DNA from 2 places in the Alkalihalophilus lindianensis genome. Region 1 is predicted to be linked to the other one. Evidence: riboswitches for the same ligand, from Rfam matches in the RefSeq annotation. Region 1 holds a riboswitch; the other holds the start of a gene.
What was found. A riboswitch is a leader RNA that binds a small molecule or an ion and turns the genes downstream of it on or off. The one in region 1 is predicted to bind S-adenosylmethionine.

Region 1 (7,827 bases):
CACTCAATGAAAGACCTCCTTTTTTATCAAGCAATAAACGATTGATTTTATTTCCTTTTAATTAATAAGGTTTTACATAGATAACATTCATCTATGCAAAACCTACAAGTTTATCGAATTAAGGAAGTAATGCTGTCATATCATCGTACGTCTCTGGTCTACGATCTCTATAAAACTGCCAAGTATCACGTACTTCACGAATCATTTTCTTATCCATTTCTCCAATAATAACTTCATCTTGATCACGACTGGCCACCGAGACAAATTGTCCACGAGGATTTACAAGATAAGATTGTCCATAGAATTCACCCATATTCCAAGGTGCTTCTACCCCAACTCTATTAATAGCCCCTAAATAATATCCATTTGCGACAGCGTGGGCTGGTTGTTCAAGCTTCCATAAATATTCTGATAAGCCCGCTACTGTTGCCGATGGGTTAAATACAATTTCTGCACCATTTAACCCTAGCAATCTAGCACCCTCCGGAAAGTGACGGTCATAACAGATATACACACCAACTTTTGCATATGCCGTATCAAAAACGGGATATCCCATATTGCCAGGTTTAAAGTAGTACTTCTCCCAGAACCCATAACCTTCCTCACCCACTCCAACATGAGGAATATGTTGTTTACGGTATTTCCCTAAGTAGGATCCATCCGCATCAATAACTGCAGCTGTATTGTAATAAGTTGCAATTCCTTCCCGCTCATAAATTGGAAGAACAATGACAATTTCAAGCTCTTTGGCTAAATCTTGAAACAATCTTGTTGTCGGACCATTTGGGATTTCTTCTGCCGCTTCGTACCATTTAGTTTTCTGTTCTGAGCAAAAATACGGTCCGTAAAAGATTTCTTGTAAACAAACGATTTGTGCACCCTTTGCTTTAGCTTCACGGATTAACTTAATATGCTTTTCAATCGCTTTTTCTTTATGAACAGCTACCGGCTCGTCACCATGTACATCATTTGACGCTTGAATAAGTCCAATTTTTACGTGATCTGACATTTAAATTCCCCCTAAGCAAATGTAAGTAATCTCACCATCAGTAACCTGTGAGTAGCACAGGTTACAAATTGTAAGAATAGTCCGACTTTAATTTTCATTCTACGTGTCTCATAGGACAAATACATCATACATAATGTCAAACTCTTGATCATTTTTCTTTATCATTATGTAAAAAGCTTCTTTCTTACGTAGCGTTATCCTAGCATTTCTTTCAAATACTTTCCGTACTGATGTAAGGTTACCTATCATATTTCTGGAGCTATTAGTCTTATTATTTTATAAAGAGTTCAGTACAAGTATGTCCAAACCCTCTTTCTCATAGGGCAAAACCTTTCTACAAAATCATCAATATTCAGCATTTTTCTATAACTATTTGAAAATGTTTCCCGTGAAACATGTCGAAAATTACTATTTTTCTGCGTGATACGGAGGATTTTGTTAGATTATTTTATATATTCAAAAAGTTAAATTGATATTTCTAACGGCTTACGCTATGATTTTATTAGCAATTCCTTGTAGTTTAGTAGATTATTGCCTCATTCATTATTTTTCAGAAAGGAGTTTTACAATGAAGAAATTTTTTAAATCAACTGCCATTCTTACCGTTCTAAGTATAGGTCTCATTGCCTGTAGCAGTGAACCGTCAGAAGATGCAGCGAATGAAGGGGAGCAGTCAACAGAAAATACCGGTGGAGGCGACCTGAAAGTCGCAGTCTTATCTGATCCCGTTTCGCTTGATCCGCATGGCGCAAACGAAAATGTGTCAAACTCGATCAACTCTACTATTTATGATCGTCTTGTACATATGGAAACGGACCTTACGATTCAGCCAGCTTTAGCGGAAAGCTTCGAGCAAATTGATGATACAACTTGGGAAGCAAAAATTCGCCAAGGTGTAACATTCCACGATGGTTCTGAATTAAATGCAGAAGTGGTTAAAGCAAATTTAGATCGTGTTCGTGACCCTGATGTTGCTGCCCCTGTTTCTTTCTTATTTGGAATGATTACAGAGGTAACAGTTGAAGATGAATACACGGTACATATTGAAACTGAGTTTCCTTTTTCTTCTCTTCCTGCTCATCTTGCTCACCCAGGTGGAAGCATAATTAGCATGGAATCAATTGAAGCATCCTATGAAGACATGGAAAATGGCGGGCAACCATTCTCAGTAGTAAATGAAGCCCCCGCTGGGACTGGTTATTTTAAATTTGAAGAACGTACCCCAGGACAATCTGTTACTCTTGTGAAAAATGATGACTATTGGCATGAAGAACAAGCAAAAGTAGATTCAGTCACTTTCACTGTTATTCCTGAGGACTTAACACGTATCGCCGAACTTGAAACAGGCGGAGTAGATATTATTTTCCCAGTAAACCCTAGTGATGTTTCACGGGTAGAAAATGGTGCCGAAACGTCTGTGCAGCAATCAAATAGCACTCGCATGGTTTACTTAGGATTTAATACGGAAAAAGAACCGTTTGATGATGTGAACATTAGACGCGCCCTTCATATGGCTGTGGATAAACAAGCATTAATAGATGGAGTGTTAGACGGTACAGGTGTGATTGCAGATGGTCCAATCGCTCCAGATGTTTTTGGGTATAGCGATAACATTGATCGTATTGAATATGATCGTGAACAAGCGAAGGAACTACTAACAGAAGCAGGCTATCCTGATGGCTTTCAAACAACAATTCTTACAGATGACGACCGTGAACGACAAGATCTAGCTCAAGCACTTCAATACCAACTAGCCGAAATTGGTGTAGACGTAGAGATTGATACGTACGAATTTGGAACATATTTAGAACGAGCAGGTCAAGGACAATCGGAACTATTCTTAGGCAGTTGGGGCACCGTTACCCTTGATGGTGACTATGGTTTATATCCAGTCTTCCACTCCGATAACAAAGGTCCAGCTGGTAACCGCTCTTTCATTGATAACGAAGAAATTGATTCTCTCTTACAACAAGCTCGTGAATCGATTGATGAGCAAGAACGTTTAGATTATTACGAAGCAGCTCAAGATGAGCTAGCTGCAGAATCGCCATATGCTTATCTTTACTTCCCTGAAATCATTGCTGGTGTAAGAGATGATGTAGAAGGCTTCTGGCAATTCCCAAGTACAACATTATTCTTACGTGATGTAGAACTTAATAGATAACATTTATATCTGTCTTATGAAGTGATTCTCATAAGGCAGATTTTTATTTTCATTGGTTAATAAACTCAGCTTACCAATTAGAATCTTCTTAAAGTCTAGTCTTAATTAAACGTTTATTTAAGCTAAATAACTCTTAGAATCAATTATCTTGTTCTATTTTACTTCCTAACTTATTTAACTAATCAAATCCCTACGCCTACAAAAAAAAGACGCTATAAATAGCGCCTTTAAAGTGTTTACTCCATCCAATCCGGCTTTCCAAATCCTTCGAACTCTGTATCTATAACCTCTTCAAATTTAGCAGATTCTACTGCTGCCTTAATATCTTGAACAAAAGGTTCATCTAAGTCCTCTGTGTTAACAACTACGCGATTCCTATACTCATCAGGCATATTTTCGAGCTTTAAAGCATCAAGTAAATCCATGTTAGCAGATAAAGCAAAGTTCCCTGGTACAGCTGATAAGTCAACGGAATCTACAGCACGCGGAAGCTGTGCTGCTTCAATTGGTTGAAAAACAATATTTTTCGGATTTTCTACGACGTCCCTCTCAGAAATAACAAGTGGATTGACATCAGGATCAACCTTAATTAATCCTTCTTCTTCAAGTATTAAGAAAGCACGAGCTGCATTGGTCGGATCATTCGGAATCGCAATTTGTGACCCTTCTTCGATCTCATCTAGAGAGTCATATTTATTTGAATAAATCCCCATTGGAGCCGTCGGAACAACAATCACTTCTGATAACTCCAATCCATTTTCTCCAGCAAAGTTCTCCATGTAAATTTTGTGTTGAAATAAATTTACATCAATAGAGCCATTATCAAGAGCAATATTTGGTTGAACATAATCACTAAACTCAACGACTTCAACTTCATATCCTTTCTCTTCTAATAGTGGTTGGATTGCTTGTGAAACCATATCACTATAAGGACCTGCTGTTGAACCAAAAGTAATTTTTGTTTTTTCTTCTGAGTCAGCTGCGGCTTCTTCACTTTCTCCTGAACCACAAGCTGCTAATGTACCTACTAATAATGTTGAAAGTAATACTGTTTTCCACTTTTTCATTGTTCATTCTCCTCTACTTTATCTTTTATCTATTGCTTTTGCTATAAAGTCACCTGTATATTGGATGACTTGAACTAACACAATCAAAATAATAATCGTTGTAAACATCACTGCTTCATCATACCGGTAATAACCGAATCTAATGGCCAGATCACCAATTCCACCACCACCGACAACCCCAGCCATCGCAGAATAACCAATCAAACTGATAGTCGTAATGGTAATACCTTGAATAATGCCAGGCTTAGCCTCTGTTAATAGAATATCTTTTATGATCAACCAAGGACTTGCCCCAACTGAAATTGCAGCTTCTACTACCCCTTTATCAATCTTTCGCACAGATGATTCTACCAAACGTGCAAAGAAAGGAATCGCTGCAACAGATAAGGAGACAGATGCTGCGACTGGACCAATGGTTCCTCCTACAATCGCTTTTGTTAATGGAATAAGTGCAACAAGTAAAATGATAAAGGGGATCGACCGAATTAAGTTCACGATCAAGCCAAGTACCCCTTTTATCCAACCATTTTCAAGGAACAAGCCTTTATCTGTTACATACAATAAAACGCCTAAGGGAAGCCCTACGATTAGTGCTACAGAAAGTGAAATCCCTACCATCAACACCGTTTCAAAGAATGCTTTATTGAGCTCTGGAAGTAAATTAATCAATGTTTCAATTGTCACTTGTCATCACCTCCACCCCAACTGCTTTATCATTTAGATACGTAAGAACACGCTCCACTTCATCACTAGTGCCCTTAAGCTCCATAATAAACACACCCAGAGGGACTTCTTTAATATATTCAATTTTGCCGTGGAGAATATTGGCCCGTACATTAAATCCTTTGAGGACATCCGATACAACAGATTCTTCAGCAATCCTTCCTCGAAAATGTATCTTCACTATTGTTCCCTTACACTTTCCAACCAAAGCTTGAGGTAATTTAAATTGCATCACACCATCGATGAATTCTTTTGTTAGATTCTCTTTTGGTTGAGCAAATAGTTGATAGACACTCCCTAGCTCTATTACTTTTCCCTCTTCCATAACAGCCATTCGATCACAAATCTCTTTTACAACTTCCATTTCATGTGTAATCAGCACGATCGTTAAACCTAGTTTTTCATTTATATCTTTGAGTAGTTTTAAGATAGCTTGAGTCGTACTTGGGTCTAGAGCTGAAGTTGCTTCATCACACAACAATACTTTCGGGTCATTAGCCAGAGCTCTTGCTATACCTACCCTTTGCTTTTGACCTCCACTTAATTGACTAGGATAGTGTTGTGCCTTATCAGCTAATCCTACTAACTCCAATAAATCTAACACTTTCTTTTGACTCTCGGTCTTTGATTTACCTGCTGCTTTTAAAGCGAAATAAACGTTATCAAATACTGTTTTAGAAGTAGCAAGATAAAAATGTTGAAAGATCATTCCTATCTTTTGTCTAGATTTGCGCAGCTTACTAGCATTTAACTTCACTAGATTAACACCATCTACAAAAATTTCTCCGCTAGTTGGCTTTTCCATCAAATTAATACATCGTAAAAGCGAGCTCTTACCTGCTCCGCTATACCCTACGATTCCAAAGATCTCTCCTTGATCAATCTCAAGGCTTACGTTATCTACTCCTTTAACGGTCCCTTTTTTTGTTTTATATTCTTTCGTAACACTTTTAATTTCGATCATGATGCACCCCCAAAGCCTAATTTCCCTATGTGAAAACTCAACTTTAAAACTAAATAATGTTCTAGGTTAACTCTCAAGTAGATAAATATAAAAAAACCTCTTTCTAAACAAGAAAGAGGTTTGATAATTAAGATCGCACCTCTTATCTTCCAGAGCTTATTGCTCTGCAGGATTTAGCACCGACTAAGTAAAAACTTAGAGGTTGCCGGACGTCATAGGGCCTGTCCCTCGGTCGCTCTTGATAAGAGTTTAAACTATTTAAATTTTCTAAGTTATTTTATCTTAATAAAGTATTAAGGAGATGTCAATGCTTTTTATTCTAACATGTACACTATTCACCTAAAAGTTGTAAAAACTCTCGAGTTCGTTCTTCTTTTGGATTCTCGAGTAACTCTTTAGCTGGACCTTCCTCGACGATATAACCACCGTCCATGAATAATACTTTGTCTGCTACTCGCTTCGCAAAGTTCATTTCATGGGTAACGATCACCATTGTTTGTCCTTCTTTTGCGAGCTCTTCGATTACTCGTAGAACTTCGCCAACAAGTTGGGGATCAAGAGCAGAAGTTGGCTCATCAAATAACATGACATCAGGATTCATCATCAGCGCTCTTGCTATCGCAGCACGCTGCTGCTGTCCCCCCGATAATGCATCTGGATACTTATCCTTATGTTCAATCATGCCAACCTTCTTCAATAATTTCTCTCCGTCTTCGATTACAGCTGCCTTACTTGCCTTTTTCACAGTTAATGGTGCTTCGGTGATATTTTCCATTACTGTTTTATGAGGAAATAGATGAAAACCTTGAAATACCATACCAGAGTAGCTTCGTAAATCTTTTATAGCTTTTTTTGATAAACGTTTTGAGCCAAACTCAACGCGTTTATCACCGATCTGAACCGTCCCTTGGTTAGGTGTTTCTAATAAATTCAAACAACGTAGAAGTGTTGTCTTTCCTGACCCAGAAGGACCTACTAAACAAACAACTTCCCCTTTTTTTACGGAAAAATTAATTGACTCTAAAACAGTAACGTCATCAAATTTCTTTTGTAATTGTGAGATTTCAATCATAGTAGGTCTCCTTTATCTCTGACTCAAATAACGATTATAACGTTTTTCCAAGCGTTCTTGGAAATGTCCAATCACAATACAAACTACCCAGTAAATAAGTGCAGCGGTTATATACATCGTCATACTATCATAAGTCCTTCCTGCTACAAGTCTAGAGCTATATAATAGCTCTTGAACAGTAATAACTGATGCAAGAGAGGTTCCTTTTACAATATCCATAAATATATTAAAAGTTGGTGGTAAGGCAATTCGTGTTGCTTGAGGAATAACGATTCGCCTTAGTGTCTGTATATAACTCATTTGAAGTGAAGTAGCAGCTTCCCATTGTCCGCGTGGCACAGACATAATAGCAGACCTGACCACCTCTGCATTATAAGCTGCAAAATTAAGACTAATTCCTACTATACCAGCGACGACAGCACTCTTAAATTCAACCCCTAATACAGGTATCCCATAATATAGGATAAAAATAAAGACTAATAAAGGGGTTCCTCTCATGAACGATATATAAATTCTTGCAGGCCACCTCAAAAACCAGAATTTAGACATTCTTGCGATACCGAGCACTACACCAAGAATGAGGGCAAAGAACATACTAAATAGAGCAATGATCATAGTTACTTTTAAACCCTCAAGTAAAAAAGGAAGTGAATTCCATGCTAGCTCCGGATCATATAAATATTCCCACTGTATTTGTTGAAACCACTCAATCATTTATTTCCCTCCCTCAGGCACATCCAAAAAAGAAATACAAGGACAAGTCCTTGTATTTCTTCCAATTTCTTTATTCTCCATCTAGACCGACAACTTCTGACTCATCAACTGGTT
Region 2 (7,827 bases), on a different contig from region 1:
GAAAATTTAGATGTGCTTGTTTCAACGCAGAAAGTAATTAAGAAGGCTTTGGACAAGCTTGGTTATCCGGACGAAATGTTTGAATTAATGAAAGAGCCAATCCGTATGTTGACCGTACGAATCCCGATTAAGATGGATGATGGTTCTACAAAAATCTTCACAGGTTTCCGTGCGCAACACAATGATGCTGTCGGACCTACAAAAGGTGGAGTTCGATTCCATCCAAATGTAACCGAAAAAGAAGTGAAAGCGTTATCTATCTGGATGAGTTTGAAGGCTGGTATTGTTGACCTTCCTTATGGTGGAGGGAAAGGCGGTATTATTTGTGACCCGCGCGATATGTCTTTCCGCGAATTAGAACGCTTAAGTCGTGGTTACGTTCGTGCAATCAGTCAAATTGTTGGACCTACTAAAGATATTCCAGCACCAGATGTCTTCACGAATTCTCAGATTATGGCTTGGATGTTAGATGAATATAGTCGTATTCGCGAATTTGACTCTCCAGGATTTATTACAGGGAAGCCACTTGTACTAGGGGGCTCACACGGACGTGAATCTGCTACAGCTAAAGGGGTAACGATTTGTATCCGTGAAGCTGCTAAGAAAAAAGGAATCGACATTGAAGGTGCAAAAGTGGTTATCCAAGGTTTCGGAAATGCAGGTAGTTTCCTTGCTAAATTCATGCATGATGCCGGTGCCATAGTTGTAGGAATTAGTGATGCTAACGGCGCACTTCATGATCCAGAAGGTTTAGACATTGATTATTTACTTGATCGTCGTGATAGTTTTGGAACCGTGACAAACCTTTTCAAAGAGACGATTTCAAACCAGGAATTGTTAGAACTTGATTGTGATATTTTAGTACCTGCTGCAATTGAAAATCAGATTACAGAAGAAAATGCTGACCGCATTAAAGCATCGATTGTAGTTGAAGCTGCTAATGGTCCAACTACAATGGAAGCAACTCGTATTTTATCTGAGAGAGATATTCTACTCGTTCCAGATGTATTGGCTAGTGCTGGTGGAGTAACCGTTTCTTACTTTGAGTGGGTTCAAAATAATCAAGGTTATTACTGGACGGAAGAAGAAGTAGAAGGCAAATTAGAAAATGTAATGGTGGGCTCGTTTGAGAACATTTATAATTTATCTAAAAGCCGTAAAGTAGATATGCGTCTTGCAGCTTACATGATTGGTGTGCGTAAAATGGCTGAAGCCTCTCGTTTCCGTGGCTGGGTTTAATTTGCTATACTATTAGTAAGTACGATCTTACCCTTGTGTCATTGATGCAAGGGTTTTATTTTTATGTAAAGCACGTGAGGTGAATGTAGATTGAAAAAAGAAGATATCATTATAATTGGTGCCGGGCCATGCGGACTTTCAACAGCAATCGCATGCCAAAATAAGGGCTACAACCCGTTAGTCATTGAAAAAGGAAATATCGTACATGCGATCTATCGTTATCCTACTCATCAAACGTTCTTTAGTACGAGTGAAAAGCTTGAAATAGGTGATGTAGCATTTGTCACAGAGGAGCGTAAACCAAGGCGTAATCAAGCGCTCGTTTATTACAGAGATGTGGTGAAACGTAAGGATATTCGTGTTCATACGTATGAAGAAGTTAGAAGTGCAACCAAACAACCCGATGGTCGCTTTCAAGTTAAAACATCTAAGGGCGAATACGAATGCAGTCAAATCGTTATTGCTACAGGATATTATGATAGTCCGAATAAAATGAATGTTCCAGGAGAAGAGCAAGATCATGTGTATCATTATTTCAAAGAGGCTCACCCTTTCTTTGACCTAGATGTTGTAGTTATAGGTGGAAAGAATTCGGCCATTGATGCTGCGCTTGAATTAGAGAAAGCAGGGGCACGTGTAACAGCGTTGTATAGAGGTCAGGACTATTCAAGCAGCGTAAAACCATGGATTTTACCGGAATATGATTCCTTAGTGCGAAATGGTAAGATTTCTTTGTCTTTTAATGCAGATGTACAAGAAATAGAAGAAAAAGAAGTCATATACACAGTTAATGGAGAAGAGTTTACTGCGAAAGCCGACGCTGTTTTTGCGATGACGGGCTACCATCCTGATCATTCTTTTCTAACGACTATTGGAGTATCAGTTGATGATCAAACTGGAAGACCAGCTTTTAATGAGGAAACGATGGAAACAAACATTGAGGGTGTATATATTGCTGGGGTCATTGCTGCCGGTAATAATGCAAATGAGATTTTTATTGAGAATGGTCGATTCCATGGACCTCTCATTGCTGAAAACATAACAGAAAAAGATCAAGCAGAAGCAAAAAAGCCCTAATTTTAGGGCTTTTTTTGTAGTTAATGGAGTTAATTCCTTAAGTCAAAAATAAAGTCTGTAATTGATCATTATCGTTTGTTTTCTCAAGTGCTACCATCAATTTCAATCTTGCTTTTTGACCATTTAAGCCATTGGTAAATATTACGCCGAGCTCTTTAAGTGTACGGCCTCCACCATCATATGCATAAGTATCTTGAACGATTCCGCTAAAACAACGAGATACCAATACTACAGGGATACCCCTATTAATAAGTCGATCTAATGCAGGCATGATGGTTGGAGGGACATTACCTTGGCCAAAAGCTTCAATCACTAACCCGTGTATGGATGTTTCAGAGATGGCATCAATTGTAGTGGCATCCATACCTGTGTATGTCTTTAACAAGACCACTCGTTTTTCTAATGAAGTGATAGCGTAGCAATCTCTTTTCGCAGGTGTATGGTGAAAATTAACACCCCGTTTTGTAACAATTCCAATAGGCCCATATTGAGGGCTTTGGAATGTAGCAATGTTAGAGCTATGCGTTTTTGTGACGTTTTTAGCTGTATGGATTTCATCATTTAAAACGACTAGAACACCCTTGCCATATGCGTCTTCACTAGCTGCTGTTTTAACCGCTGATATTAAGTTATGAGGTCCATCAGAACCTAATTCATTACTAGAACGCATCGCTCCTGTAACGATTACAGGATTATTGATATCCAGTATCAGATCAAGCAGATAAGCCGTCTCTTCAAGTGTGTCTGTACCGTGCGTTACGACAATGCCATCCAATTGTTCAGATTCCACTCTTTCCTTTAATCGATGTGCTAAGTTGACCATTAAAGAAGGGGTCATATGTGGAGATGGGATATTCAGGTAATCGTCAACCACAACGGAGGCGATGCTTGAAAGGGATTCGATTGTGGAATATAATGGATTTACTAGATTAGGGGTTACAGCGCCATGTTCATCTTCTTGCATTGCGATTGTACCGCCAGTATGTAAAACAAGAATTTTTTTCATCTTCATTGCTCCTTTATTTCATACTATTACATCCATCGAATAAAATCTTCTTTGATGTTATGATCGTATTTTAACATATTTTTCATACCTCACTCACCATGTGAATTATTTTACTTGAATGAAAAATCAATGTGTGCACAGGATAAGAAAGGTAGGCTTTAAATTGTTTGCCATATTGACAGCCGCGATCGCACCAGCAATGGCGTTATTATCATATTTTTATTTGAGAAATGATTATGAATCAACCGTAAATGCCTTAGTTTTTCGAACCTTTATTATTGGACTTATCCTTGTTTTTCCTGTTATGGTATTGCAGTACGCATTTACCGTAGAGGGCTTTTTTGAAAGAGATTTACTTAAGGCTTTTGTCTTATATGGGTTTTTTGAAGAATTCTTTAAATGGTTTATGCTTTATTTTTTTGCTTATCAATATGGGCAGATGACACGGAGATATGATGGAATTGTCTATGGCGTATCTTTATCTCTTGGATTTGCATCAATGGAAAATGTATTTTACATGCTTGCTCATGGACTCGAAACTGCTGTAGCTCGGGCTTTATTACCTGTATCCAGTCATGCACTATATGGAGTCATAATGGGTTATTATATTGGACGAGCAAAAATGGAAGCATCAAAACGAAAGTGGTTTTTAATGCTTTCTTTAGTAACTCCTGTTGTATTACATGGGTTATATGACTTTATTTTACTGACGTTTGGTATGTATTTTCTGATTGGTTTAGTGCCATTTATGATTGGACTTTGGATCTTGGCTCTAAATAAGGTAAAATGGGCTAATAAGCTTGATCATTAAATTTGAAAGGGGAATGAAAGATGGTCGGAGAACGTTATCGTATAGTCATTCGTTGCCCGAAGTGCGGAGAGAAGTATATTTTGCGTGGCAAACAGAATGATGAAGGGGAATATGAAACAGGATTTAAGCAATGTGTGTGTGGAAATAATGATGATTTGAAAGTTGACGCAACCCCTGAATCTTAAAAAAGACTTGCAAAATCTTTTGAATTGTTGTAATTTTAGTTCAACGTAAAAAGTTTATTTCGAAATTTCATAAAACATATAATTCTTATCAAGAGAGACGGAGGGAATGGCCCGAAGAAGTCTCAGCAACCAGCCTTTTTGAAGAGGTCAGGTGCTAATTCCATCAAGCGTAGGCTTGAAAGATAAGAAGAAGCCAATGAGTGAATGGACACCTTCTTCTTATTTTATAAGTTGAGGTGTCTTTTTATTTAGGTACTGGTATTAGGAGGAGAGAACATGACAAAAGAGAAACATGCAACTGACGTCGTTCAAATTGGGAATAGAGGAAAAGAACATACAGGTACAGTTAATACGCCTATCTATTTATCAACAGCATACAGACATACAGGTATTGGGGAATCAACAGGATATGATTATGCTAGAACGGGTAACCCAACACGTGAAGTGGTGGAACAAGCTATTGCCTCTCTTGAAGAAGGAGATCGTGGATTTGCTTGTAGCTCTGGGATGGCTGCCATTCAAACTGTCTTTTCTTTATTTGAAATGGGAGATGAGATTTTAGCTACAAAAGACCTTTATGGTGGAACGTATCGCTTGTTTGAAGAAGGTTGGAAGCGTTGGGGATTAACATTTTCTTATGTAGACCCAAGAGAGCTCGACCTTGTTGAGGATGCAATCAATGAAAAGACTAAAGCTATTTTTATAGAAACACCTACTAATCCTTTGATGCAAGAAGCCTGTATCCGCTCTTTAGCTGATATTTGTAAAAAGCATCAAATTTTATTAATTGTAGACAATACTTTCTACACGCCGTTAATCCAGCAGCCTATTGTAGAGGGCGCGGACATTGTAGTTCATAGCGCTTCTAAGTATTTAGGTGGACATAATGATGTCATTGCTGGTCTTGTGGTCGCAAAAGGCAAAGAGCTCTCAGAGAGAATTGGCTACTACCATAACGGGATTGGAGCAACGCTTAGTGCATTTGATTCTTGGTTATTAATTCGGGGGATGAAAACACTTGCGCTTAGAATGGAAAAACACGAGCAAAATGCGAAGGAAATCGTCCGTTATTTACAAAAAAGTGAATGTGTAACGGATGTGTTATACCCAGGTCGAGGGGGAATGGTCTCATTTAGAATTCAGGATGAACAATGGGTCAATCCGTTTTTACAGCAGTTGAAACTGATCTCTTTTGCCGAAAGTTTAGGGGGCGTAGAGAGTTTAATGACGTATCCTGCTACACAAACACATGCCGATATTCCAGAAGAGGTTCGAGTTCAAAATGGCGTATGTAATCGATTGTTACGATTCTCTGTGGGGATCGAAAGAGCTGAAGATCTCCTTGAAGACTTAGAGCAAGCATTTCTTTATGTGGCAAAGAATAAAGTGACTCAATCAAGAGGGGTGTAACGATGACGTTTCTTGAACGATTAAAAACAGAAGTATTAGTTGGAGACGGAGCTATGGGTACACTCCTCTATGAACAAGGTGTTTCTCAATGTTTTGAGGAGCTAAATCTATCTGATCCTAAAAGAATAATAGATGCCCATAACCAATATGTCGCTGCCGGTTCAACCATTATTCAAACGAACACTTATGCAGCCAATCGACTTAAGCTGGAAAAACACGGGCTTGAAGATAAAGTAGAAATCATTAATAGAGAAGCAGTAAAGTTAGCACGCAAGGCAACAACTAAAGGTGAACATTTCATTGTCGGAACAGTCGGTGGATTGCAGAACTTACACCAGGAAGATTGGTCCCTAGAAGAAGTGAAAAATGCCCTTGATGAGCAACTTGAAATTTTGTTAGATGAAGAAATAGATGGAATTTTATTAGAGACTTTCTATAATTTAGATGAAATTATCCTGGCGATTCAATTAGTAAGGAATAGGTCGGATCTCCCTGTGATCGCCAATGTATCTTTAGGTGAAATAGGTGTTTTACATGGGGGGGTAACACTGAAGAATGCCATTGGCGAGATGGTGAAGAAAGGAGCAAATATCGTAGGGATCAATTGTCGTATGGGTCCTAGTCATATGTTGCGATCACTTGAAGATCTTCCTCTTCCTGAAGGGGCATATTTATCCGTTTATCCCAATGCAAGCTTACCTGAATATCAGGATGGCAGGCTGTTCTATCATTCAAATCCAGATTATTTTGAAAGTATGGGTGAACAGTTTGTTAATCAAGGAGTGAGGTTACTCGGAGGTTGCTGCGGGACAACACCGGAACATATTAAAGCTTTTGCCACAGTTACAAAAAGACGTAAACCAGTACAGGAGAAGTGGGTCACTTCTTCGTTGGAGCACCCGAATTCAGTCATTGAATTTAAACGTAAGGATAAGACCTTACCGGAATTAGTAAAGCAAAGAAATTCAGTTATTGTAGAACTTGATCCGCCAAAAAAATTAAATACCGATACTTTTATTAAAGGAGCTAAAGCTCTTAAGCAGGCAGGGGTAGATGCAGTAACCCTAGCGGATAATTCGCTTGCCTCTCCAAGAATTGATAACATGGCCCTCGCATCAAAAATAAAGGAGGATGTTCGACCGCTTGTACATGTAACATGTCGCGATCGAAATTTGATTGGGTTGCAATCTCATTTAATGGGTCTTGATGCTTTAGGAATTAATGATGTGCTTGCTGTAACTGGAGATCCAACAAAAGTGGGTGATTTTCCAGGAGCCACATCCGTATATGATGTTACCTCTTTTCAATTGATTTCTCTTATGAAACAACTAAATGAAGGGATTTCATTCTCAGGTAAAGATCTCGGTCAAAAGGCTAATTTCTCGATTGGGGCAGCTTGTAACCCTAATGTCCGTCATGTAGACAAAGCAGTAGGACGAATGGAGAAAAAAATAGATAGTGGCGCAGATTTTTTTATGACACAGCCAATGTATAGCGAAGAGCAAATTGAAGCGTTTTATCATGAAACAAAACATCTTGATACACCGATTTATCTTGGTATTATGCCGTTAATAAGTTCAAGGAACGCAGAATTTCTTCATAATGAAGTACCAGGTATCAAGTTAACTGATTCCATTCGTCAGTCAATGGCTGATTGTGAGGACCCTAAACTTGCACAAGCAGAAGGAATTAAGATTGCCAAATCATTAATTGATACTGCTACGGAATTTTTTAACGGAATTTATCTTATCACCCCATTTTTACGCTACGGTATTACAGTGGAATTAACGACTTATATTGAGCAGAAAACAGCTACTGAAATTATCAAATAATTGAACCATATTGGATGGACGGAAAAAAGGAGAGTTATCATGCCAAAATCATTATTAGAACAACAACTTGAAGAGAGAATCCTTGTTTTAGATGGAGCAATGGGTACGATGCTTCAACAGGCAAATCTTACGGCAGAAGATTTTGGCGGGGAAGAGTATGAAGGTTGTAATGAGTACTTGAATGAAACGGCTCCACATGTAATCGAGAAAATACATCGTGATTATTTTGCTGCAGGTGCAGATATTGTTGAAACGAATACATTCGGC

Region 2: linked by a shared signal. The riboswitch ahead of RYX56_RS03495 (methionine biosynthesis PLP-dependent protein) and the one ahead of RYX56_RS19460 (methionine ABC transporter ATP-binding protein) in region 1 are both predicted to bind S-adenosylmethionine.

The regions. Positions count from the first base shown of each region.
Region 1 is NZ_JAWJBA010000010.1:40,013-47,839, forward strand. It holds gene RYX56_RS19440 (nitrilase-related carbon-nitrogen hydrolase) at 119-1,009, opposite strand; gene RYX56_RS19445 (glutathione ABC transporter substrate-binding protein) at 1,578-3,173, shown strand; gene RYX56_RS19450 (MetQ/NlpA family ABC transporter substrate-binding protein) at 3,410-4,240, opposite strand; gene RYX56_RS19455 (methionine ABC transporter permease) at 4,259-4,858, opposite strand; gene RYX56_RS19460 (methionine ABC transporter ATP-binding protein) at 4,914-5,927, opposite strand; SAM riboswitch class I at 6,067-6,175, opposite strand; gene RYX56_RS19465 (amino acid ABC transporter ATP-binding protein) at 6,259-6,999, opposite strand; gene RYX56_RS19470 (amino acid ABC transporter permease) at 7,012-7,713, opposite strand; gene RYX56_RS19475 (transporter substrate-binding domain-containing protein) at 7,784-7,827, opposite strand, start outside.
Region 2 is NZ_JAWJBA010000001.1:622,290-630,116, forward strand. It holds gene RYX56_RS03470 (Glu/Leu/Phe/Val family dehydrogenase) at 1-1,239, shown strand, start outside; gene RYX56_RS03475 (YpdA family putative bacillithiol disulfide reductase) at 1,330-2,316, shown strand; gene RYX56_RS03480 (asparaginase) at 2,354-3,322, opposite strand; gene prsW (glutamic-type intramembrane protease PrsW) at 3,486-4,133, shown strand; gene RYX56_RS03490 (hypothetical protein) at 4,154-4,318, shown strand; SAM riboswitch class I at 4,401-4,507, shown strand; gene RYX56_RS03495 (methionine biosynthesis PLP-dependent protein) at 4,595-5,728, shown strand; gene RYX56_RS03500 (bifunctional homocysteine S-methyltransferase/methylenetetrahydrofolate reductase) at 5,731-7,560, shown strand; gene metH (methionine synthase) at 7,600-7,827, shown strand, end outside.